2 linked regions of the Flocculibacter collagenilyticus genome follow. The protein of the gene in region 1 interacts with the protein of each later gene in a pairwise test. Links are inferred from orthologs where the notes say so. Each region holds a gene or a part of one and is shown on either strand. Other genes may lie near its edges.

Region 1 (16,334 bases):
AGTAATACTGTGCAGCCGATAAGCATAATGAACCGCTAAACTGCGCTCACGACTACTACCTTCAAATGCCAATGTTTTTTTGCATAACTGCAAAGAAAGCTTCAAACCTTTGATGCACAGTGCACACAGCAAATCTTCTTTGCTATTAAAGTGATTGTAAACCGTACCTTTTGAGTAATCGCATGCTGCAACAAGTTTATCCATTGTTAAACCAGCAAACCCTTCGCGTTCCATAACAGCTTCAGCAATTTTGAGCAATTCCTGTTCACGATCAGCAATCGTCTGTTGACGTTTGCTTGTTAACTTTCCTATCAGACATTTTTCGTCTTGGTTTTTTTCTCGCTTACAGAAGTTCATTCCACTTGTTTCATCAATCTAAACACTTGCCACATTATTGCCTACTTATGGCTACTAATCAAAATATGACTAATCGTCAAAGTTTGACGCTTCGTCATTTTAGTTATTAAAAAACATTTTTCAATAGCTAGGCCAAAAAAAGTGCATAAGTTTTGTCCAACCAACTTACTGGTACTTAGGAGTGATTTGCATTGTTTAGCCTAAATCTGTCTGTTAAAATTGCGCGCGCTTATCAAACAAATCTCTATAATGACTACCCTACAGGAAATATAGCAATGAGTCTTAGTGATAAAGTGTTAGCCGTTAATGATAATCTTCCTATTCGTACCGACCTACCTGTACATAGCGGCAAAGTTCGCTCTGTATATTGGTTAACCGATGCCGATAGCCGTCGTTTAATAAAAGAAAAAAATTATGACGTGTCGGAAGATTCACCACTGGCAATTATGGTGATCAGTGACCGTATTTCGGCTTTTGATTGTATTTGGCAAGGCGAAGGCGGTTTAAATGGCGTACCTGGCAAAGGCGCTTCGTTAAACGCCATTTCAAATCATTGGTTTAAACTATTCCGTGAACAAGGCTTAGCCGACAGCCATATCCTTGATATTCCCCACCCTTTTGTTTGGATTGTACAAAAAGCAAAACCCGTAATGATTGAGGCAATATGCCGACAATACATTACAGGTTCAATGTGGCGAGCGTACACCAAAGGAGAGCGTGACTTTTGTGGTATACAATTACCTGAAGGACTTGAAAAAGATAGCAAGTTGCCAGAGTTATTAATTACTCCATCTACAAAAGGCATTTTAACAGGTATTCCAGGTGTACCAGAAGCGGATGATGTAAACATCACGCGCCAAAATATTGAAGATAACTACGAAGCGTTTAACTTCAAACAAAAATCAGACATCAACCTTTATGAAAAGTTACTTCAGGAAGGCTTCGATGTGATTAGTAACGCACTCGCCAGCATCGATCAAATTTTCGTAGATACTAAGTTTGAATTTGGCTATGTAAAAGACGCGCAAGGTAACGACAAACTTATTTACATGGATGAAGTGGGCACGCCAGATTCATCACGTATTTGGGATGGCCCAGCCTACCGCGATGGCAAAGTAGTTGAAAACTCTAAGGAAGGTTTCCGCCAAATGCTACTTAACCACTTCCCAGATCCAGATATTTTGTTGAACAAAAATCGCATGGATGAGCGTTTAGCACTGGCTAGAGATAACGAGTTACCTCAAGAAGTGCTGATGGAAGTGTCAAAAACATATATGGACATCGCAGAAAAAATTACAGGTGAAAAAATTCAACTGTCTGAAAATCCAAAAGCTGAGATTATCGAAATTTTAGCGGACCAATACGGTTTAGTAGATTAACAATTAATCCGCTCGTAAAAACGATAGTCATCGTTTTTACGAGCAATCAAGCTAACACTAGTTAATCATTAATAATTTGCACAATGGTGATTTATCTCTCTAGTATGATTCAACTCTTCTTCAGTGTTAAAAGAAACCCAATCCGCAAAAAGAAAAACATAAAGCATTCATTTAATTCATCCGCATCATCCGAACGGCTGGCACCAAAAAGTAAAATTATAGCTTCTCTATCAGCTTAATTTAGCAGTACAATCTCAAACCATATATATCAAAATTACTAGAAATAATATTCATGAAAGTCATTTCCTTCAATATTAACGGGCTACGTGCTCGACTACACCAGTTAAAAGCCGTTATTGATAAACATCAACCCGACGTCATCGGCTTACAAGAAATTAAAGTGCACGATGAGATGTTCCCTTTAGAAGACGTGGAAGCCATGGGTTATCACGTTTATTTCCATGGCCAAAAAGCACATTACGGTGTAGCCATGCTGTGTAAAAAAGAGCCATTAGCAGTGCAGCGAGGTTTTGCAACCGACACGGAAGAGTCGCAGCGCCGTATGATTATGGTGACTTATGAAGATGATAATGGCAAACCAGTAAGAATATTAAATGGCTACTTCCCGCAAGGGGAAAATATCAGCCATGAAACCAAATTCCCATATAAACGACAGTTTTATGCTGATTTAATGCAGCACTTGAATGACAACCACACCAACGATGAAAGTCTAATTGTTATGGGCGACATTAATATATCCCCTATCGATTTAGACATTGGTATAGGTGAAGTAAACCGTAAGCGCTGGCTAAAAACAGGAAAGTGTAGCTTTCAGCCTGAAGAGAGACAATGGCTTGCCACATTAATGGATTGGGGCTTTAAAGATACGTTTAGAGAAACTCACCCAAATGTGAACGACAAATTTTCGTGGTTCGATTACCGCTCAAAAGGCTTTGATGACAACCGAGGCTTACGTATAGACGTTATTTTGGCAACCCCATCACTTGCCGCACAATGTAACGATGTAGGTATTGATTACGAATTACGCGGTATTGAAAAACCATCTGATCACGCCCCAATTTGGGCAACATTTGGGTAAAAGCTATCAGGGGGGCGTTTAGTTGTCCCCCTAAAATGCTGATTCAAGGCTTGTTGCTGGCAGAAACACTAACAATCTTCCAAGACCCATTCTGTTTTGACCAAACTTGGGCACCACCACCCGCGCTATTAACAATCCTTCCATCGTGCAACTTCATGGATTGAATATATTCATTGACTAGGGCGTGTTGACCTTTCGAGGTCATTTTTGCAGCAGTTTGTTTGTCATTTATACAAGACAGAGCAGGTAAAGTGTGGTTATTCCACACGCAACTGCGATAACGCAGTATAAATGGCAAACAAGCGCTGCCTTTGGGTTCATCTAAACGTTTCTTGCTCTTTGTTGTGACGCGCTTACCTGGAATAACCAAGCGACACTTGTCACGCCGCGATCAAAAAACGTTTAGATTGAACAAAATTCGACCTAGAAAGGTCAACACGCCCTAATATGGCTGTATTTTGATCTATGACAGATATTTTCACATTAGTAAATTTGAGAAGCGTGACTTCCTTTATAGATGAGAAGCCATTATTGATTATTGGCGATAAGTCTTCGATAGAGTTCCAGTTTGTTCCATCACTGTTTAAGCCAACAAATTTGTGAGTATTGAAGTGTTCAAAGTAATGCGTTGCATCCAAGTCCTTAGATGCTTGAACAAGGCTTTGAAATGAAGCTAGCACCTCTTTTTTGATTTCTGTGTTATCTGAATTGGCGTGGGTGAGAAGTGAAAATAAAAGAGCACACAAGCTAATTATAAATTTGAGTTTTAACAAATAAATTTCCTTTTCATGTGATATATAGCCGATAACTGCAGCAGACCTGTTGTTAATGACGTTGTGCAATGATGGCAGAGCCATTAAGAAATCAGTTAAAGTAATTCCTTCCTATTGACGAGTAAGTCGTTCATATGTGCTATACGCTACCCTCTGCTTCCACGACTAAGATTCTTGCTGCACCTACTGGATGAGCGACATGTTCAGTTCCAACTGAAGCATAAAAAATATCACCTGTATTTAAAGTTGTAGATTGCTCGACCCCGTTTTCTTTATAAAACATTTTAACAACGCCATCTAGTACAGCAAAAACCTCTTCGCCATCGTTAATGTGCCACTGGTATGGCTTATCAGTCCAATGCAAGCGAGTTGTAATTCCATTCATATTGGCGATGTTTTTAGCACCCCATGCACGTGTTGCTGTAAACTCTTTACTTCTAATGATTTCCATAATAAATCCAAATTAACTGCACCGCCTGAGCAGCTTATAACATCCCGTTAAACGACAAGTAATAGCGGGTTAAAATAATGAAAAACGCACTCCGCCAGCTGTTAATTGTCTTAACTTGAACTGTCATCTTGCGGCCAGTCTTTGAAACTGTCTCTTACCTGCCTGCTACGAAGTAGGTATAACCAGCACCATAAGTTTGCTACTAAGAATATAGCAATATCAATTTGATAAGATAAATTTGATTGCCATGCTTTATATCCTAGTACGACCAAGTCGAGTGTTAAAGAGGTGATAAGTAACACCTTGCCACGACGCCAAATTGCCCCTAAAAACGCTGGACTGCTTTTTCGTCTTAAGACCATCACCACAAAAACAATCAAGGCAAAAAAACCACTGATAAGCGATAAAAAAAAGCTTTCTTGATTGGGATAAACCCAATCAATCACTTTTTGTTGCGTATTAAACTGGGTCAGTGACACTAACCACACCACATACGCTCTGAGTAATAAAATAAGTAGTAAATAAACGCCGACTGGTACTTTTAACGCGCCTTGGCTGTCAAAATCATCTGGTGTGTACAACTTCATTAGCCGTGCTCTTTTGGTTATTAGTTCGCTGTTAAAGGTGTTTCTTTCGTTCAGCTAGTATACCTATAAAAATAAATACCAGTAAGATCACCACTGGCAACATGTGCTTTGGTATAAGGACTAGTTGGCTAGCCAATAATGGTGCTAAAAACACGGTCAACATGCCATAACCAAAAGCACATACCAATACAAATATCAGGGTACGCATAACAAAATGTAAATTACGAATGTGCTTTTTAATAATGCCGTTGATGGTATCACCGTATATAACCAATAAGCTGGCTACTGCTGTTAACGCTATTTCTTGTATGTAGGGTGATAACCACTTGGCTATTTCAACCATTAATGCTGATAAGCTATTTAATACTTCATTCATTGGTATGTTTACACTGTTATGCCGTGATTATTAAGCAATGTAATTAATTCTTCTTCTGTTAATACATCAACACCAAGATCTTGTGCCTTAGTTAACTTAGAGCCTGCTTTTTCACCTGCCACCAAATAGTTAGTTTTGGCTGACACACTGCCAGCAACCTTTGCCCCTAATGACTGTAAGTAGTTTTTAGCATCGCTTCGCGATAACGCTGATAACGTGCCAGTGATGACGTAGGTTAACTCTGTTAAGGGTTGCTCAGACGCTGCCTTTTTTTCGATTTCGGGCCAATTAACGCCCTGCTCGATTAACGCGTCAATAACCGCTAGGTTGTGCTGCTCTTTAAAGAAGTAAAATAAATGCTTAGCAACAATTTCGCCTACATCTGGCACCGCTTGTAATGACTCAACTGATGCAGCTTTAATTGCGTCTAGCGTAAAAAAGTGGTGCGCTAAGTTTTGTGCTGTAGCTTCACCCACCTCACGAATTCCTAAAGCGTATAGGAAACGAGGTAATGTGGTTTGTTTAGCTGCTTCAAGTGCATTAAGCACATTAATTGCCGACTTTTGCCCCATGCGCTCTAAGCTGGTTAACTGCTCTTCAGTTAATTTAAATAAGTCTGCGGGTGTTTGAATAAGGTTCGCGTCTACCAACTGTTCCACAAGTTTGTCGCCAAGCCCATCTACATCAAATGCTTTGCGCGATGCAAAATGCTTAATGGCTTGTTTACGCTGCGCTGCGCAAATTAAGCCGCCTGTACAACGTAGAACAGCCTCACCTTCTACTCGCTCAACTTGTGAATCGCACACTGGGCAAGTTTCAGGAAAAGCGATCTCTTTTTCGCTCCCATCACGCTTACTTTCTACTACCGACACTATTTGCGGAATAACATCACCCGCTCGACGTATAATTACAGTATCACCTATTTTTATCGCCAAACGGTTTATTTCGTCTTGGTTATGTAAGGTTGCATTACTCACTGTGACTCCGCCCACAAATACCGGCTGTAAGCGGGCAACAGGCGTGATGGCGCCTGTTCTACCCACTTGAAATTCTACATCTTGTAGTGTTGTTAACTCTTCTTGTGCGGGAAACTTATAGGCGATTGCCCAACGCGGGGCTCTTGCTACAAAGCCAAGTTTACTTTGTAAATCAATGCGGTTGACCTTATTGACCACACCGTCAATTTCATAACCTAACGTTGAGCGGCGCTGCATGATTGATTGGTAGTACTCAATAATTTCTGCAACGCCCGATACGGCTTTAATTTCAGGGCAAACTGGCATGCCCCATTCTTTTAATTGCATTAGTCGTTGGAAATGCGTATCCGGCAGTGGTTTTTTTTCGTTCTCGACCAGCCCTACAGAATAGGCGTACATCATTAACGGCCTACTGGCTGTTATTTTAGAGTCTAACTGGCGTAAGCTACCTGCTGCGGCATTTCTTGGGTTAACAAACTGTTTTTCATTATTTTCTGCTGCCAACTGGTTAAAACGATGAAAACCATCCAATGGCATAAAAACTTCACCACGTATTTCTATCGTTTCAGGGAAGTCTTCACCACGTAAACTCAATGGTACATTCTTAATTGTTTTAACGTTTTCAGTGATGTTTTCACCAGTGGCACCATCACCTCTTGTTGCGCCACGCACTAATTGCCCGTTTTTATATAATAGCGAAACTGCCAACCCATCAAGTTTTGGCTCGCAACAAAAGTCCAACGTTTCAGATTGCTTTAATCTATCTTTAATACGTTTATTAAACGCATTTAATTCTTCGTCTGAAAAGGCGTTATCTAGTGAAAGCATAGGCACTTCATGCGTGACTTGGCTAAATTTGCGTAACGCCGCCCCACCAACTTTTTGTGTGGGTGAGTCATCCGTTTTAAGTGAAGGATACTCTGCCTCAAGGGCTTTCAACTGATGGAATAAGCGATCATATTCAGCGTCTGGAATCGTTGGCTGATCTAACACATAATAATTATAGTTATGCTCGTTTAACTGTTTTTTGAGTGACGTAATTGTTGCGGCTGCTTGGGCTTGAGGGTCGTTTTGCATAATTCCAGTTCCAAAAATAAACCTCTTTATGCGAAAGAGGTTTATCAAATTAAATATTTTATCAGTGTTTAGAGAGACTCTTGGCTTAAGAGGTTAACCTGCAATGAGTTTTTTGCGTTCAAACTCTCTAATCTTTTCCACATAATGTCTAACAGTTTGCACGGTAAGTACACTTCTACTGTTATCTAACATTTGTGCGTTATAATCTTCAGCTAACTTTTTAGCCGCGTTATGCATCATATTAAAATTTTGCAGGGCATCGCCCGCACAAGGCAATGTCATAAACAAACTTACACCTTGGGTGCTTACTTGTTCCATCGTATCTATGTCAAATGTACCTGGGTTGTACATATTTGCTAGGCTAAATAGTACTGGACCGTTACCGCTATTATCTTGATGGCGATGGAATAAGCCCATATCTGAGTATTTAAAACCTAATGTCAGTAACGTGGGCAATAATGAAGCACCTGGCATCATCTTGTCTTGTGTTACCACATGAATGATTAACACTTCTTCCGCTTGGAGCTCTTCTTCAACTTCTTCATTGCTGTTTGGGCTACTCTCATCATGCGAGAAAGACTGCTCTTGCGTGCTAACTGGCTCAGTAATAGCTTGCTCAGTGAACGCAGGGGCTGTCTCTACCTTGCTATCTTCAAACGCATCGGCATTATTGTTAGTTATTATAGTATGAGCTGTATTATGAGAAGCATCTTGTGACGTGTCTTGATGCATGTGCTGCGAAGAGTAATAAGGCTCGTTTTCAGAAACCGGCGCATCAACTTGCTCAACACTTAAGCTTGGTTCAATAAACTGCTCGCGCGGCTCTACATTTAATTCAAAACTTGCTGAATTAGCTATGTTAGGCTCAACGGCTTGGTGATTAAAGTTAGGCTCTTGACGAGAGTGCTCACCTGTATGGATTGTTGGTGTTTCGCTTGCCGGCATTTCAGGCGCTCTAGTCGCCTTACTCACCACTTTAACTTTGCCTACACCGTATTGGTCAAACCCTTCAGCGTTTGCATCATTGCTCTGCTTTTCGTCACCCGATTCATAAGCATTTATTGTTGAATTATCTAATTTTGAGGCTTTATTGTTCTTTCTTACCGTCCATAGTCCATGAACTAAGAGTCCGCCAATTGCTAAAGCACCAATAATAATAAGTACTAGTCTTAATTCTTCAGCCATATTCATGTTTAATACCTTTTTTCTAAGTGCCTTCTTGCACTTACTTATTCTTGTTATATGTGGGGTCTGAAGACCTTCATTAAAAGACCTTTTGCCTTTTAAGTATTCTAAAACGGTTATCTTTTCAGCTCATACACGCTGTATAACATAGAGCATGTAAACCGCTCAATATTAACGACCAAATTATGAAATTCAAGATGCATCTGCCATTTTTACGGCTTCATCAACATCTACCGCTACCATTCGAGACACGCCAGGCTCGTGCATTGTAACACCAGTTAAGTGTGATGCCATTTCCATCGCCACTTTATTATGGCTAATGTATATAAATTGCACTGTATCTGACATTTCTTTAACCAATTTACAAAAGCGCCCAACATTCGCATCATCTAACGGTGCATCAACTTCATCCAGCATACAAAATGGCGCAGGATTTAATTTAAAAATTGAAAAAACTAAAGACAACGCTGTTAATGCTTTTTCACCGCCCGATAGTAAATGAATGGTAGAGTTTTTCTTGCCGGGTGGCCTAGCCATAATTGTCACCCCAGTCTCTAACAAGTCATTATCCGTTAATGCTAAATAAGCTGCCCCGCCACCAAATACTTTTGGGAATAGCGCTTGTAATCCGTCATTAATTTCGTCGAACGTAGCTTTAAATTTACTGCGAGACTCTTTATCTATCTTTCTTATTGCGCTTTCTAATATTTCCAACGCAGAGGTTAAGTCGTCATTTTGTGCGTCTAAATATGCTTTTCTTTCAGCTTGTACGTCGTACTCTTCTATTGCCGCTAAATTTATTGCACCTAAACGACTAATTGACGCAAAGGTTTTGTCTAGCTTTTGTTGCCATATCTCTTCATTGGCAGAGGCGTCCATTGCATCAGTAATGTCTTTCACACGTAGTTGCATTTCATCTATTTGCTCAAGTATGTTACTCGCCCGCACTAATTCGCCTTCACGCTTTAACTTTGTTTCTTCTTGCTTATCTCGCATAGCTTGAACTTGCGTTAATGTATTATGTTGCGCTTTTTCTAAATGCGACACTTCATGTGCTAATGACTCACTTTTAATCGCATAAGACTTTACGTCTTCTTCCGCTTGTAAATGCTTTGAAAGCGTTTCTTGCTGCTCTGCCAATAGGGCATCAATTGGCGGCTCACTTTCGTTAAGTTGTTCATTAATCAGTGTATATCTTTCGTTAAGACTCGCTAATTGCGTTTTAGTTCGATTAATTGCTAACTCGTTTGCACTTAGCTGCGAGCGATAGTCTTGCATTGAAAGTTTTAATTGAGTAACAGCAGCTTGTTCTGTGTGTAGTTGAGCATTTATCAACTGAAGTTGCTGCGAATATTTTTCTTTATTCAACACAATATCTTCATGCCCTTGCTCTGCTGTTAATAGCTGTTGCTTTAAGCCATCGTTCTGCTCTTCTAGCTCTGGAAGGCTATGCGCGAGTGTATCTAATTCAGCATTCTTTTCTTGTATTGTGCGGCCTAATTTTTCATGGGTATTTGTTAATTTTAACGAGTGCTGCTTTAGCATGTTTACTTCTGTCGTTAAACCCGCATAACTCGTCTGTGCCTGCTGCAACTTGTTAGTACTATCTTCTAACTTATCTGCCAAAATGCAATTTTGCTGGCTGAACGTGCTAAGTTGTTGATCAATTTTTTCTAGTGACGTTTGCTTTGTTTTAATCGACTCTTTTAATTGGTTTATTGTTTCCTGGCGTTTAAAAAAGCCTAATTGGTTATCTTTGGTTACCGACTTAACCCAGTTATCACCTCCCATTATCCCTTCTGGTGTGATCCAACTAGAAAATTCCGGTGAGAGCAAAGTCGCTCGCTCACTTGCCGATTGATCAACAATTTGTATGTAATTAAAGAAATTAGGGTAGCAACCGTCAACAATAACTGAGGCTAAGCTTTTATTATTTAGATTAGCTTGTGCGTTGTTCTGCCACACCAATAAATAAGAGTCGTCAGGCATTTCGTTAAGTAACAGCTCACTTGAATCTACGAAAATGACTTGTTGTTGTGTTGCGCCCCCCATTAGCGCAACTTCAACGGCGGTTTGCCACCCATCTTTAACTGTTATCTGCTCAAGCAAATAAGATGTAGAAAGGTTTTGTTTGTTTAACCAATTAGATAACTCATTATTCGAGTTTTCAATAAACTGCTGCTGAAATGCTTCAAGCAACTTTAATTCAGCTTGAATATCTAACAATCCCTTTTCCTGCTGGCGTTGCTCTTTATCGCATAATTGCTGCTGTTCTTGTAATTCCGTATATTGCTGCGCTAACTCTGCTTTCAGACGAGTATATGCTTCAATATCATCATGTACTTTTTCTTGCGCTTCTAGCTTTTGCGCGATGACTAATGAGTCAGCCTCAACATCCAAACTGGCTTGCTCTGCAAGTAGCTCTGCTAAACGCTCTTTTACTTGGTTAATTTGATTTCGTTTAGTTTGGATAGCAGAGTTATGCTGAGTTAATTGCTGCTTGAGCTTCGAGGTATTATGAAGCACATGCTCCCATTGATGTTGATTGTGATCGTAATGCGCTTGAGTTTGTTCCAACTGTTCACGAAGTTGCGCTAATCTGGCTTCATGTAAGGCCAACTCTGGCTCAGCAGTACTGAGCAGGGCTTCAAGCTCCTCATGGCGCGCTTGCTCAGTAAGCTGGAAGTCGGTTAGTTGCACTAACGACTCTTTAAGCTGAATTGCTTCTTGATTAAGTGAACGCTTCTTATGTTTTGTATGTTCAATACTTTGTTCAATACGTGTTAAGTCTGCACCAACTTGATAATAGTATTGCTGCACTTCACCATGCTTGGTTTTAACTTCTTCAATCTGCGCTTTAATTGATAAGACTGTTTTTTCACTAGCGCGTTGGTCGGCAATACATTTCTCTATACTTGCATCACTTTCTTTTAATTGTTGCTCAAGCAACATCACTTGTTGGTTGTAACGCTGCCACTTTAGTGCGAGTAGTTCAGACTTATATTTACGCTCTGTCGCTTTTAATTCTTTGTAGCGCTTTGCTGAAGCAGCTTGGCGTTTAAGCTTATCTAGCTGAGTAGAGAGCTCTTCTCTAACATCTTCAAGGCGTTCGAGGTTATCACGAGTATGTCGTATTCTATTTTCGGTTTCTCTGCGTCGTTCTTTATATTTAGAAATACCCGCAGCTTCTTCAATAAATACACGTAAATCTTGTGGCTTAGACTCTATCAAGCGAGAAATCATTCCTTGCTCGATTATCGCGTAGCTGCGCGGCCCTAATCCTGTGCCTAAGAAGATATCGGTAATGTCTCGCCGTCTACATTTAGTGCCATTTAAAAAGTAGGTGGATTTTGACTCACTGGTGACCTGTCGTTTAATCGCAATTTCATTACGATTTGCTAAACTACCTTCCAGTTTTCCTAAGGTGTTAGTAAACAACAATTCTACACTGGCTTGTGATACTGGCTTACGCTGCGTAGACCCATTAAAAATAACATCTGTCATAGCATCGCCACGTAAATTTTTTGCCGAGCTTTCACCCAATACCCAACGTACTGCATCAATGATATTGGACTTTCCACAGCCATTTGGACCGACAATTGCAGTCATTTGATCTGGAAAAGGAATAGCTGTTGGATCAACAAAAGACTTAAAACCAGCAAGTTTTATCTGCTTTAGACGCATTTACCCCATTTATCCTACCAATTACCAGCTTAAATCACTCTTAAAAGCTTTACTGCCATAATGTTGTACTGTAACAGATATCAACATTGATGCCATATCATTATGAATAGTGGCCGCATATTCGTTGTCATCTGGCTATGAATTCAGCGCCAAAAGTAATGGCTATACAAAGTGTTCTTATAGTATTTATAATGCCTAACTTCGCAGTAACAAAAATGGAATGAAAATGTTTAGAGAACAATCACCTGTATTAAGGGCATTACTTATTTGTGCCTGCCTCATTATTATACTTGCTGGGATTAAAGCAGCCAGCGCTATCATCGTTCCGTTTTTATTATCTGTCTTTATTGCCATTATTTGTAATCCATTAGTGTCTTGGCTAATGCGGCTTAAACTTCCAAAATCCTTAGCCGTTTTTACTGTAATCTTGTTAGCACTCACTATCGGTTTATCCATTGCAGGCTTGGTTGGGCAATCATTTAATGACTTTTCTCTGCAAATGCCGACTTATAAAACCAAGTTAAGTGAAGAATTAACATGGATAGTTAACAAACTGGCAGAGTTTAATATTTTTATTAATAAAGAGCAGTTATTGTCGCTATTTGATCCAAGCATTGCCATGTCTATGGTCGCTAAAATGCTAAGCGGTTTGGGCGGAGTTATGGCTAATCTTTTTTTAATTATCCTAACCGTTATTTTTATGCTGTTTGAAGCAAGCTCAATTCCTAAAAAAATTCATGTTGCGTTAGACGACCCAACCATGAAGCTTCAACACATCGATCGTTTCCTACATTCAGTCAACCGTTACTTAGCAATTAAAACCGTCATCAGCCTAATTACTGGCGTCATTGTCACTATTATGCTGTGGGCATTCGGCGTGGATTACTTTTTATTATGGGGGGTGGTCGCCTTCCTAATGAACTACATACCTAATATTGGCTCTATCTTTGCGGCAGTGCCAGCTGTATTAACTGCACTGGTTGTATTGGGTCCTGCACAAGCAGGCTTTATTGGTTTGGGTTATATCTTAATTAATACGTTAATGGGTAACGTGATTGAGCCTCGATATATGGGACGTGGTGTTGGCCTCTCTACACTTGTCGTCTTTTTATCATTAATCTTTTGGGGCTGGTTACTTGGCACTGTAGGTATGCTGTTAAGTGTGCCGCTAACGATGATAGTAAAAATTGCACTTGAAGCCAGTGATGAAGGAAATTGGCTAGCAACGCTGTTAGATTCTGAAGAAAAACATGAAAGTAACTCAGCAGAAGCGCAAGAAGTTGACACTACTAAAGACGCTAAACAAGAAGCGATATCTTAAAACACAGGTAGTACACTATGTTGGAGCTAAGGATTTATGCTTTAGCTCCAATTTTCTGCGTCTGAGCATGCTTTGAAAATTAATAAGCTTGAATTGATAATGAGATTAATGGGCGACTATATTTGAATTGAATTACTGTTTTTTGAATTGAGCTACTGAGCGAGCTACTGAATGAGTATAAAGATGTGAAATAAGTATAAAAATGGCGGAGAGAGAGGGATTCGAACCCTCGTTAGGGATTAACCTAAACACACTTTCCAGGCGTGCGCCTTCAGCCACTCAGCCATCTCTCCGCATTATTCAATTAGCTGTGTCGCTAACTGAGCCGCTATTAACATTAACAGCGGCAGGTATAGTAGGTAATTAATTATTGGGTTTCAAGTTTTTTATGCGTAACCCAGCTTAGTTGCTTAATATTTACTCCTTAACATGCCTTTTCACTCACTTTCATATAAAAGCGCTAAAAAGAACAGGTAGTAATATTATGCGTTACCTTTTACGGTTACCTTGTTCTCTGCTGCAAAGTTAAGCATTCTGTGTAACGGAATGAGTGCTTTTTCTCTTAAATCCGCATCTACAAAAATTTCATGACCTTCAGCATCAAGTAATGACTTTTCAATTGCTTGTAAGCCGTTCATAGCCATCCAAGGACAATGCGCACAACTTCTACACGTTGCACCATTACCGCCTGTTGGGGCTTCAATAAACGTCTTATTTGGTTGCTTTTGCTGCATCTTATAAAAAATGCCTTTATCAGTTGCAACAATAAACTTACTGTTAGGCATTGTTTCACTGGCTTTGATCAGCTGACTGGTTGAGCCAACCGCATCTGCAAGATCTACCACTGAAGCAGGTGACTCTGGGTGTACTAACACAGCTGCATCAGGATGTTGTTGCTTTAATTCTACGAGTGCTTTTGCTTTAAACTCATCATGCACAATACAAGCGCCTTGCCACATTAGCATTTCAGCACCCGTTTGTTTTGAAATATAAGCACCTAGGTGGCGATCTGGTCCCCAGATAATTTTCTTATCTTCAGAGTCTAAGTGTTCAACAATTTCTAGTGCCACACTCGACGTGACAACCCAGTCAGCTCGTGCTTTTACCGCAGCTGACGTGTTAGCGTATACAACAACGGTATGATCAGGGTGTTGATCACAAAAATCTGAGAACTCGTCCGCAGGGCAGCCTAAATCCAATGAGCATGTAGCTTCTAAATCTGGCATAAGCACTGTTTTTTCGGGTGTTAAAATTTTTGCGGTTTCCCCCATAAATTTTACACCAGCAACAATTAATGTTTTCGCCTTATGGTTATTGCCAAAACGTGCCATTTCTAATGAGTCGGCAACACAACCACCTGTTTCTTCAGCAAGTGCTTGAATTTCTGGATCCGTATAATAATGGGCAACTAATACCGCATCACGCTCAATCAATAACTTTTTAATACGTGACTTATACGCTACCTTTTCTTCTACAGACAAAGGCATTGGTTTTTTAGGAAAAACGAAGTCTGTTGAAACTGTTTGAAGCTGACTCATTTATCTCACTATCATTCAATTTAAAAAATAGGGTGCGGATTATACGCCATTTAATACGCCAGTTGTATGCTTTGACCATAAAATATGAAGATTGGTTTATAGCAATTTGCTATAGCGCATAATTAGCTGAAAGCTAAGTTATATAAGGGAGGGAGATTATCAAATACAATGGTGGGTCATGAAGGATTTGAACCTTCGACCAATGGATTAAAAGTCCACTGCTCTACCAGCTGAGCTAATGACCCGCAAAGGGATTGTATAAAATGGTGGGTCATGAAGGATTTGAACCTTCGACCAATGGATTAAAAGTCCACTGCTCTACCAGCTGAGCTAATGACCCCCAATAGGGTTGTATTAAGTGGTGGGTCATGAAGGATTTGAACCTTCGACCAATGGATTAAAAGTCCACTGCTCTACCAGCTGAGCTAATGACCCACTTAATACAGATTTACGTTACAACATTTGACCAAAAAATTGGTGGGTCATGAAGGATTTGAACCTTCGACCAATGGATTAAAAGTCCACTGCTCTACCAGCTGAGCTAATGACCCAAATGTTGTTTCTACTTTTTATATTGCCCACCTAAAAATAAGTGGTGGGTCATGAAGGATTTGAACCTTCGACCAATGGATTAAAAGTCCACTGCTCTACCAGCTGAGCTAATGACCCAATATAAAAAATAGCGGTGGTGGGTCATGAAGGATTTGAACCTTCGACCAATGGATTAAAAGTCCACTGCTCTACCAGCTGAGCTAATGACCCACCGCGGGCGCATATAATACTTATTTAAGAATTTAGTGCAACCTAAAGTTGCGATTAATTACTAATTTAAGCGTTACATGTTCAATAAACGACCTAAAGCACTTAAAGTCGTATATTAATCGTACTTATCGTAATGTTTTCAAGCGAGATTGAGCCAAACCCGCAACTGTAGATTCAGGATATTCTGCGATAACTCTTTCAAAATATGCTTTGGCTTCAGCTTTTTTTCCTAGCTTTTGTGCTACTGCACCCAACTTAAGTAATGCATCACTTCGTTTATTAGAATCTGGGTAGCCGCTAACAACACGTTCGAACTGTGTTTTCGCTTCCGCTAACTCATTCTTGTTAAATAAAAGCTGTCCTAACCAATAATGTGCATTTGGACTATAAGCCGAACTTGGGAAAGCTTTTAAGAACTGTTTAAACTCAGGAATAGCTTGATCGTAGTTACGATCTTTAAGAACTAAATTCACTGCTCGGTCGTAAGCTTCATTTTCGCTCATCGACCCCGAGTAGCCTGAACTATCAACAGTAGGTGTTTGTTGCGAAGGATAGTTAACGGTCGGTTGGCTATAAGCCGCAGATACGCGTTTATCAATTTCTTGATAAAGTTCACGTTGCCTTTCTAATAGCTGCTCTAATTTGTGCGTATGTAACTCTGTAACACCACGAACTTCATTAACCTCATCTTGAATCAAGTCAATTTGCTGTTGAAGTTGGATTTGTGCTTTATTTCTAGCAGTTAATATACGCTCAATGGTTTCTAGT
Region 2 (9,286 bases), 1.8 Mb from region 1 along the record:
TCCAATTGCCTGTGCAGACTCATGCTGGTACTCATGTGGCACGTCTTCAGCTTTACGGCGCTGCTCTTCAACAACTTCAACATCTTCTTCCGCACGCACTTCAACTTTACTAAGAATGCTCACTACATCTGATTTTAAGTTTTCAAGCATATCTGAGAATAGTTCGAATGACTCTTTCTTATACTCTTGCTTAGGATTCTTTTGTGCATAACCACGTAAATGAATGCCTTGACGCAAGTGATCCATTGCCGCCAAATGATCTTTCCAATGCTGGTCAAGACTTTGTAACATGATTGACTTTTCAAACTGACGTAACACACTTTCGCCAACCATTGTTTCTTTCATACGATATACTTCAACGATTTCAGCCAAAATGCGCTCACGCAGCTTTTCTTCAAATAACTTATCGTCTTCATCTAGCCACTTTTGAATAGGCAAATTAACCGCAAAATCAACGCGGATACGCTCTTCAAGGCCTTCAATATTCCACATTTCATGCAATGACTGTGGTGGTATATATTGATCGATAATACTGCTCAGCACATCCTCACGAATTGCACTAATTGTTTCGCTAATATCGCCTTCATCAAGTAGCTCATTACGTTGCTGGTAAACCACTTTACGTTGATCATTAGCAACGTCATCAAACTCCAACAATTGCTTACGAATGTCAAAGTTACGCGTTTCTACTTTACGTTGTGCATTTTCAATTGCTCGGTTAACCCAAGGGTGCTCAATGGCTTCCCCTTTTTCCATACCTAGCTTGCGCATCATATTCGCAACACGTTCTGAAGCAAAGATACGCATTAACGGATCTTCCATTGATAAATAGAAACGAGACGAACCTGCATCACCTTGACGACCAGAACGACCACGTAGCTGATTATCAATACGACGTGATTCATGGCGTTCTGTACCAATAATATGCAAACCGCCAGCATCTAATACTTGCTTGTGACGAGCTTGCCATTCTTCTTTTATCTTCGTAGCTGCTTCAGGCGATGGATTTTCCAGCTGAGATGTTTCAAGTTGCCAATTACCACCTAATACAATATCGGTACCACGACCAGCCATGTTGGTGGCGATCGTTACTGCACCTGGACGACCTGCATCGGCAATAATTTGTGCTTCTTGAGCGTGGAACTTAGCATTTAGCACACTATGTTTGATTTTTGCTTTGTTAAGAATATTTGATAAATACTCTGAAGTTTCAATCGATACCGTACCCACAAGAACAGGCTGGCCGCGTTCTTGGCAGTCACGAATATCTTCGACGATCGCATCGTATTTTTCAGCTGCCGTTAAATAAACCAAATCCGCTCTATCATCTCTAACCATAGGCTTATTGGTAGGCACAATTATCGTTTCTAACCCATAGATCTGCTGAAATTCGACCGCTTCTGTATCAGCTGTTCCTGTCATGCCAGATAGTTTGTTATAAATACGGAAGTAATTCTGGAATGTAATTGATGCAAGTGTTTGGTTTTCATTTTGAATTTTCACACCTTCTTTAGCTTCAACTGCTTGGTGTAAACCTTCAGACCAACGACGACCTTCCATTGTACGGCCAGTATGCTCATCAACAATAATGATTTGATCGTCTTTAACAATGTAGTCAACATCTTTTGTGAATAGCTTATGCGCACGAAGTGCAGCGTATACGTGATGCAATAACGAGATATTTGCTGGCGAATATAAAGAGTCGCCCTCTTCCATTAACTTTCTTTCAACCAAGATTTCTTCAACACGTATTTGGCCACGCTCTGTTAAGAAAACTTGTTTCGCTTTTTCATCTACCGTGAAGTCGCCGTCGCCTTCAACCCCTTCTTCATCTTCTTTTTCTTGCTGCTCTAGCAGTGGAACAATAAGATTAACCGCCTGATAAGATGCAGAGCCGTCTTCAGTAGGCCCTGAAATAATTAATGGAGTACGCGCTTCATCAATTAAAATTGAGTCTACTTCATCAATAACAGCAAAATTAAGTGGGCGCTGTACACGATCATCTGTGCTAAAAGCCATGTTGTCGCGCAAATAGTCAAAACCAAACTCATTATTGGTGCCGTAAGTAATGTCAGCCTGATAAGCCGCTTTCTTATCGCCGCCCATCATGTTCGGGATATTACAACCAACGGTCATACCAAGGAAATCAAACAGCGGTCTGTTTGTATCTGCATCGCGCTGGGCTAAGTAATCATTTACCGTGATAACATGCACACCTTTACCAGACAGGCCATTTAAGTAGGCAGGTAAAGTAGCCGTTAACGTTTTACCTTCACCTGTACGCATTTCAGATATTTTACCTTTATGAAGTACAATACCGCCTATCAGCTGTACGTCAAAGTGGCGCATGCCAAATACACGCTTACTCGCTTCACGTACAACGGCAAATGCTTCAGGCAATATCGCATCTAAGCTTTCGCCTTTGCTAATACGCTCTTTAAATTCTGCGGTTTTTTGCTTTAGCTGATCGTCTGACAGTTTTTCTAAATCTGCTTCTAACGCGTTGATTTGTTCTACAACTTTTCGTAAAGACTTTACGTATCTGTCATTACGACTTCCAAATAATTTTTTAAAAAGTTTACCTATCATGTTTCTCAACCGTTAACCGCTGCACTTTTGGCAAGTGCTTAAAGCATTTTATTAGAGTTATAAATAAAGCAATCGGCCAGTAAGGCCGATTGCAAGATTCTGTCGATAAGGACGATATTAGCGCTGTGTCACGTTATTTCGTTCGTCGGTGTACATATTTCAAAGGATCAAGCTGCTGGCCTTTGCGAATAATCTCGTAATGTACATGAGGACCAGTGGAACGTCCAGTGCTGCCCATTTTAGCGATTGTCTGACCTTTTTCCACTACATCGCCTACATTTACTAAGATTTTTTTGTTATGGCCATAACGAGTTTTCAAACCTTTGCCGTGATCAATCTCGATTAGTTCTCCATAGCCAAACCTTTCGCCAGCCCACGTAACTACTCCAGACCCCGTGGACACTATATCAGCCCCTTCTTTACCTGCAAAGTCGATCCCTTTATGCATCGCTGGCATTTTAGTGAATGGATCTTTACGCATGCCATAATATGATGACAGCCAGCCTGAACTAATTGGCCTACCCGAAATATAAACACCATCTTCAATATGGTGATTGAGGAGGATAGATTCAAGTAGCTGCATCTTTCTTTCTTGATCATCTAGTGTTAAGACCATGTCATCCATTTCAGATATCATCGTAGAAACATCAACCGTAACTTCCTCTGCCGTACTTTGTGCTGGCCCACCTAGTGCAAGTACTTGTTCAAAATTAAATTCATCTTGAGGAATATCTGCCACTTCTGCGAGTTTTTCGCCAAATGCATTAAGTCGGTTAATTTGGCCTTGCACCTCAGCGAGTTTTAGCTTCATGGCTGCAAGTTGATGCTTGGCTTGATTTTTTAAAGCAATGAGGTCATTTTTTTGGATGCTATATTCTTCTTGAGATGCAAGAAGTTGCTGATGAACCCGCTGAGATTCGCGGTAATTTGACAAACCACTACTAGCAGCAATAATGACTGTGATTAGCGCTGCAAAAACGATTAGCGTCTGCGGTTTTGTTAACCTAGACGAAAATCTTAGATTCTTACCACGATAAAAAACTGTTAAACTCATATATATAAACTTGTTGATTCCGCAAGGCTCATCCATGCATAAGCAGAATACACCTCAATCATTAACTCAATTGCTAGGAACAAAAAGCAACACCCTTAGCTCTTTTGCAGTTAAAGGGGCACTATTAAATCGCTTTACTGATTTTCTAGCAAAATATGTGTTCGAAAACACTGGATTAAACATATCTGATACATGTCAGGTTAGCAATTATCGCTCAGGAATGCTAGTTATTGAAACCTTTTCACCCGCCGTTGCAATGCGCCTTAACTACGTAAAAGGCGGAATTTTAACAGCTTTTCGCACTGAATTTATTGCAGAATTAGCTAACATAGAAATTAAAGTGGTACCCAAAGAACAGCTCAAAATAGAAAAAGAACCTGATTTACCACCTAAACACCTTTCTCAAAATGCGGCTAATGCATTACGCGATGCTGCACAACATGTACCTGATAGCTTGAAAGAAAAATTAGAACGATTAGCAGCGCTTGCTGATAAAAATAAATCATAATGAGCAAATACAAAAAAAGGAGCTTTCGCTCCTCTTTATAAGAATCTATAACTCAACAACTAGGCAGTTTGTGCCGCCAGAACCGTTTTAGGTGCATCCGCTGCATTTTCAAAGGTAACAAATTCCCATGCATCTTGCTGGCTCATTAACTCACATAACAACAAGTTGTTTAGGGCATGGCCCGACTTATACGCTGATACTTCACCCAATAGGGGATGGCCCGCCATATACAAGTCGCCAACTGCGTCCAATATTTTATGCTTTACAAACTCATCATCATAACGCAAGCCGTCTGTATTAAGTACCTTGTACTCATCTAGTACAACGGCATTATCCATGCTGCCACCAAGCGCTAAATTATTAGCATGTAAATACTCAATATCATGCATAAAACCAAACGTGCGCGCACGACTAATCTCATTAATAAAGTTTTGCGGTGTTACACTCAATGTCATTACTTGTTGAGACTGCGAAATAACTGGATGATCAAAATCAATCGCAAAATTAATCTTAAACTCGTTTGCTGGTTTGATTTCAGCCCACTTATCGCCTTCTTCCACACGAATAGTGCGCTTAACACGAATGAATCGTTTCGCACTATTTTGCGCTTCAATACCTGCTTGTTGAAGAAGATAAATAAATGGTAATGAGCTGCCATCCATAATAGGGATTTCTGCTGAATCAACATCAATCACTAAGTTATCAATAGCAAGTGCAGATACGGCCGCCAGTAAATGCTCGGTTGTGGATAAACGAACTCCTTGTTCATTAACCAAACACGTACACATGGTCGTATCACCAACTAGCTCAGGCGTTATTTTAAACTCCACGACAGGATCAAGATCAATACGACGGAATACAATACCTGTATTTTCCGGCGCAGGTCGGAGAGTAAGCGTAACCTTTTCTCCCTTATGAAGACCAACTCCTGTTGCTGTTACTGATGTTTCGACTGTACGTTGTTTAATCATACAAACCTTATATAAAAAGTTGTTTATATTTTAAGCATCACTTATAAAGTGGCGGCGTATTATATAAAAAACTGCACCAATCTGCAAATTTACCAATTAATCCGCTTGTTTTCTCAAAAATGCTGGAATATCAAAATAATCCGCATCAGCATTCGGCGACGTTGCTACATTTTGCGAAGACACAGGTTGCGCTTGCATTTGTGGCTGTGCCTGAACTTGTTGCTGAGGCACCGCTGTTGTACGTTCTATAATTGGCGCAGCAGAACTGTTATCGTACGAACCTGTCGCTTTATATTCTGGTACTTTGGTTTCTACTGGCTTTGAAGCCATACCAGACACCAATTGAATATCTGGCTTTGCTTCACCGCCAATTCCCGTTGCAACTACAGTTACGCGCAGTTCATCAGTCATTTCAGGATCGATAACTGCACCTACCACTACCGTTGCATTTTCTGATGAGAATGCTTTAACCGCATTACCAACCGTTTCAAATTCTTCAATGCTAATATCCATACCAGCAGTAATATTAACTAAAATACCTTTCGCACCAGACAAATCAACATCTTCAAGTAATGGGCTAGAGATAGCCGCATCCGCCGCTTCTTCAGCACGATCTGGGCCACTTGCAATACCGGTTCCCATCATTGCGGTGCCCATTTCAGACATAACCGTTCGAACATCCGCAAAGTCGACATTAATTAAGCCTGGGCGGGTAATTAGCTCTGCAATACCTTGTACCGCACCTAGTAATACGTTATTTGCCGCTTTAAACGCATCAAGCAAACTAGTGCCTTTACCTAACACTTTTAAGAGTTTGTCGTTAGGAATGGTGATTAATGAATCAACATGTTGAGAAAGCATATCAATGCCCTGCTCAGCATAATTCATGCGCTTTTTACCTTCGAAAGGAAATGGCTTAGTAACAACGGCAACCGTTAGTATTCCCATTTCACGCGCTACATCAGCAACAACTGGAGCTGCGCCTGTACCTGTTCCACCACCCATGCCTGCGGCGATAAAGATCATATCTGCGCCTTGCAACGTTTGGCGAATTGTTTCACGATCTTCTTCTGCTGACTGACGACCAATTTCCGGGTTTGCACCAGCACCTAATCCTTTAGTAACGTTAGTGCCTAATTGTATAGTGGTGTTTGCATTTGAATTTCTCAATGCTTGCGCATCAGTATTTGCTGTTACAAACTCAACACCTTCGATTGTTTGTTGAACCATATGTTCAACTGCATTACCACCGCCGCCACCGACGCCGACTACTTTGATAATTGCTTCTTCGCTATGATTTTCCATTAACTCAAACATAGACCTACTCTCCGTTACTTTGCTTACTAATTTTATTAAACTTTAATATTCTTATATGCTGTTAGACTGCTCGCTATTAATAGCAGCATCGACTTTCCGTTTAGTTAAAACTCACCTTTAAACCAGCTAGAGATGCGATTAACTAGACCACTCATACCTTCCTGTTGAGTAGCATCCTGACGACTTAATCCTTGCTTTTCTTTGCCATATAGCAGTAAACCGACTGCCGTTGCATAAGACGGGTCATCAACATAGTCGGTTAACCCTACAATGTTGGTTGGTGCTCCTAAACGCACTGGCATTTGGAAGATTTCTTCAGCAAATTCGATTGCGCCTTCCATTTTTGCCGTACCACCTGTTAATACAACGCCCGCTGCAATTTGATCTTCAAGTCCACTGTTACTAATTTCCTCTGCAATCAATTCAAAAATTTCTTGATAGCGCGGCTCCACAACTTCAGCTAGCGTGTGGCGCGACATCGAACGAGCTGGTCGACCGCCTACACTTGGTACTTCAATATTCTCTTCCATGCTAGCCATACTTCTTACTGCACAAGCGTATTGCACTTTAATTTGTTCAGCATGACTGATTGGCGTTCTAAATATTTTGGCAATATCACTGGTAACTTGATTACCTGCTACAGGGATAACTGCAGAATGCCTTAATGCGCCATTTGTAAAAATTGCAATATCAATGGTGCCGCCACCTACATCAACAACGCAGGCACCCAGTTCTTTTTCATCATCGGTTAACACCGCATAGCTTGATGCAAGTGCACTAAATATCAGTTGATCAGCTTGCAACCCACAGCGCTCAATACATTTGACGATGTTTTTTGCCATATCATTGGCACAACTAATAATATGTACTTTGGCTTCCATTCTTACACCAGACATGCCAATTGGGCTTTTAATACCTTCTTGCATATCAACCGAAAACTCTTGTGGTAAAACGTGTAATGTACGTCGCTCAGCCGACATGGGAACTGACTTTGCAGCATGGATCACGCTATCAACATCTTCTTGCGTTACCTCTGCGTCGTTAATGGGTACCATGCCATTTTCGTTTTGGCATCTAACATGTTTACCTGATAGCCCCAAAAACACAGATGAAATACGACAATCAGCCATTAACTCTGCTTCATCAATTGCGCGTTGTACCGACTGAATCACCAAGTTTAAGTCGTTTACACCACCCTTATCCATGCCATGTGACGGATGTGCACCAACTCCCACAATGCTTAGTTTATTGTCGGGCGTAATTTCCCCAACTAACGACACTATCTTCGATGTGCCAATATCTAAGCCAACAATTAAATTTCGTTCAGTCACTTTTGACATGTTTAACTCTTTTGTAATTCTTCATTATTTGACTTCCATTTCACCGCTAATCCTGTGTCGTATCGTAAATCGACAACATCAATTTGCGCATTATTATGCGTGGATATAGTGGGATATAAATCTATAAACCACTGAACCCGCTCTACCGTTTCTTTCTGCCCTAATTGCAATTGAATGCCATTACTTAATACAACTTGCCAAGCAAAACGCTCTGACAATAACAACTCTTTAATCTCAAAATCATTAATTTTGAGTAATGCATTTAACCCTTTAAACTCTCGCCACGCGTCGATTTCACTACCTTCTGGGCCAAACAATTTAGGTAATAAACGTTGCTCTGGTGCAATTGGCGCTGAAAATACTTCACTATTTACGTTTAATAACAAGTCGTTATTCCAAATCGCAACAGCTTGTTGCTCAACCACATAAATATGTAATTTACCCGGCCACTGTTTCCTAATTGAGGCGCTGTAAATCCATGGTAGTGCCTCTACTTGCTGCTGCACCTGATTAACATCTAGGTCAAATAAGCTGGTAAATTGCTCTGGTGTAATGGCTTGTGTGATCATTTCTTCGTTAGTATGGTGCCGTTCACCCATAATAATAATTTCACTAACCGGCGCGTCTCCGCCCTCACCTAACCAAAAAACCACTTTTTGACCAACATAAGTAAGCCCTACCAATACAACAACAAAAAACATCACCCCTAGCCAAAATGACCAGTTTAAGTAACGCGACTTCGCCAATAGCATTGGTAGCTGCTTATCCATCCTTATTTACACTCACTGTTGAGTGGTAATTGCAAAACGTGAATTAAGTTCAATTATTTTTACCTTTAACAATTGCCATACACAGCTCGCTAAACGACAATCCATAAGCCGCCGCTGCCATTGGCACTAATGACTTCTCCGTCATCCCAGGAACTGAATTCACTTCTAATAAGTACATATTTCCTTGTTGATCTTGCATAGCATCAACTCTGCCCCAGCCCTTAGCACCAACCGCTTTAAATGCACGCAATGCATGTTGCTGTAATTGTTTAGATTGTGCGTCTGGTAAGTCACAAGGACAAAAATACTCTGTATTTGATGACTGATACTTAGCACTGTAATCATAAAATTGGTGCGGTGTACGCATCTCGATCACGGGTAGTGCCTCGCCATTGAGGATTGATACAGTAAACTCTCTGCCTTCAATCCATTGCTCAATCAAAACTTCCTCATCAAACTTAAATGCCTGCTCAATTGCTTGATGTAATGAATTCACAGAGTCAGCCATCGCCATGCCAATACTTGATCCTTCATTGGCAGGTTTCACCATCACTTTGCCGCCTAGCTCAGCCAACAATTTAACGCAATCAACGTTTTCATCTTTTAGTGCAATACCGTAATTTGCCGTAGGTAAACCTAGTGCAGTGAAAATATGCTTTGTTCTCACTTTATCCATGGCAATAGCCGAACCAAGTACATTTGAGCCTGTGTACGGTATACCTAAATGTTCCAACGCC

What was found.
Region 2: the proteins of zipA (region 1) and ftsZ interact in binary tests that used the Escherichia coli proteins (3 or more experiments, as listed by UniProt). The link is inferred for Flocculibacter collagenilyticus from one-to-one orthologs.

Annotation. Positions count from the first base shown.
Region 1 is NZ_CP059888.1:2,353,290-2,369,623, forward strand. The notes cover bases 6,219-9,204. They hold zipA (cell division protein ZipA), read right to left. Parts: upstream 8,268-9,204; coding sequence 7,170-8,267; downstream 6,219-7,169. Other genes in these bases: ligA (NAD-dependent DNA ligase LigA), read right to left, coding at 6,219-7,076; smc (chromosome segregation protein SMC), read right to left, coding at 8,454-9,204. Outside these bases: HUU81_RS10405 (TetR/AcrR family transcriptional regulator), read right to left, coding at 1-357; HUU81_RS10410 (phosphoribosylaminoimidazolesuccinocarboxamide synthase), read left to right, coding at 633-1,736; xthA (exodeoxyribonuclease III), read left to right, coding at 2,029-2,835; HUU81_RS10420 (hypothetical protein), read right to left, coding at 2,879-3,133; HUU81_RS10425 (hypothetical protein), read right to left, coding at 3,216-3,608; HUU81_RS10430 (cupin domain-containing protein), read right to left, coding at 3,748-4,059; HUU81_RS10435 (DUF2919 domain-containing protein), read right to left, coding at 4,170-4,646; HUU81_RS10440 (DUF3392 domain-containing protein), read right to left, coding at 4,678-5,022; more of ligA, read right to left, coding at 5,031-6,218; more of smc, read right to left, coding at 9,205-11,945; HUU81_RS10460 (AI-2E family transporter), read left to right, coding at 12,172-13,266; quinolinate synthase NadA, read right to left, coding at 13,749-14,804; tol-pal system protein YbgF, read right to left, coding at 15,692-16,334. UniProt on the Escherichia coli protein: Essential cell division protein that stabilizes the FtsZ protofilaments by cross-linking them and that serves as a cytoplasmic membrane anchor for the Z ring.
Region 2 is NZ_CP059888.1:580,246-589,531, reverse strand. What follows is about bases 4,330-7,166. They hold ftsZ (cell division protein FtsZ), read right to left. Parts: upstream 6,440-7,166; coding sequence 5,219-6,439; downstream 4,330-5,218. Other genes in these bases: ftsA (cell division protein FtsA), read right to left, coding at 6,544-7,166; lpxC (UDP-3-O-acyl-N-acetylglucosamine deacetylase), read right to left, coding at 4,330-5,122. Outside these bases: preprotein translocase subunit SecA, read right to left, coding at 1-2,589; HUU81_RS02585 (M23 family metallopeptidase), read right to left, coding at 2,723-3,643; HUU81_RS02580 (DUF721 domain-containing protein), read left to right, coding at 3,678-4,151; more of lpxC, read right to left, coding at 4,211-4,329; more of ftsA, read right to left, coding at 7,167-7,779; HUU81_RS02560 (cell division protein FtsQ/DivIB), read right to left, coding at 7,782-8,549; HUU81_RS02555 (D-alanine--D-alanine ligase), read right to left, coding at 8,599-9,286. UniProt on the Escherichia coli protein: Essential cell division protein that forms a contractile ring structure (Z ring) at the future cell division site. The regulation of the ring assembly controls the timing and the location of cell division.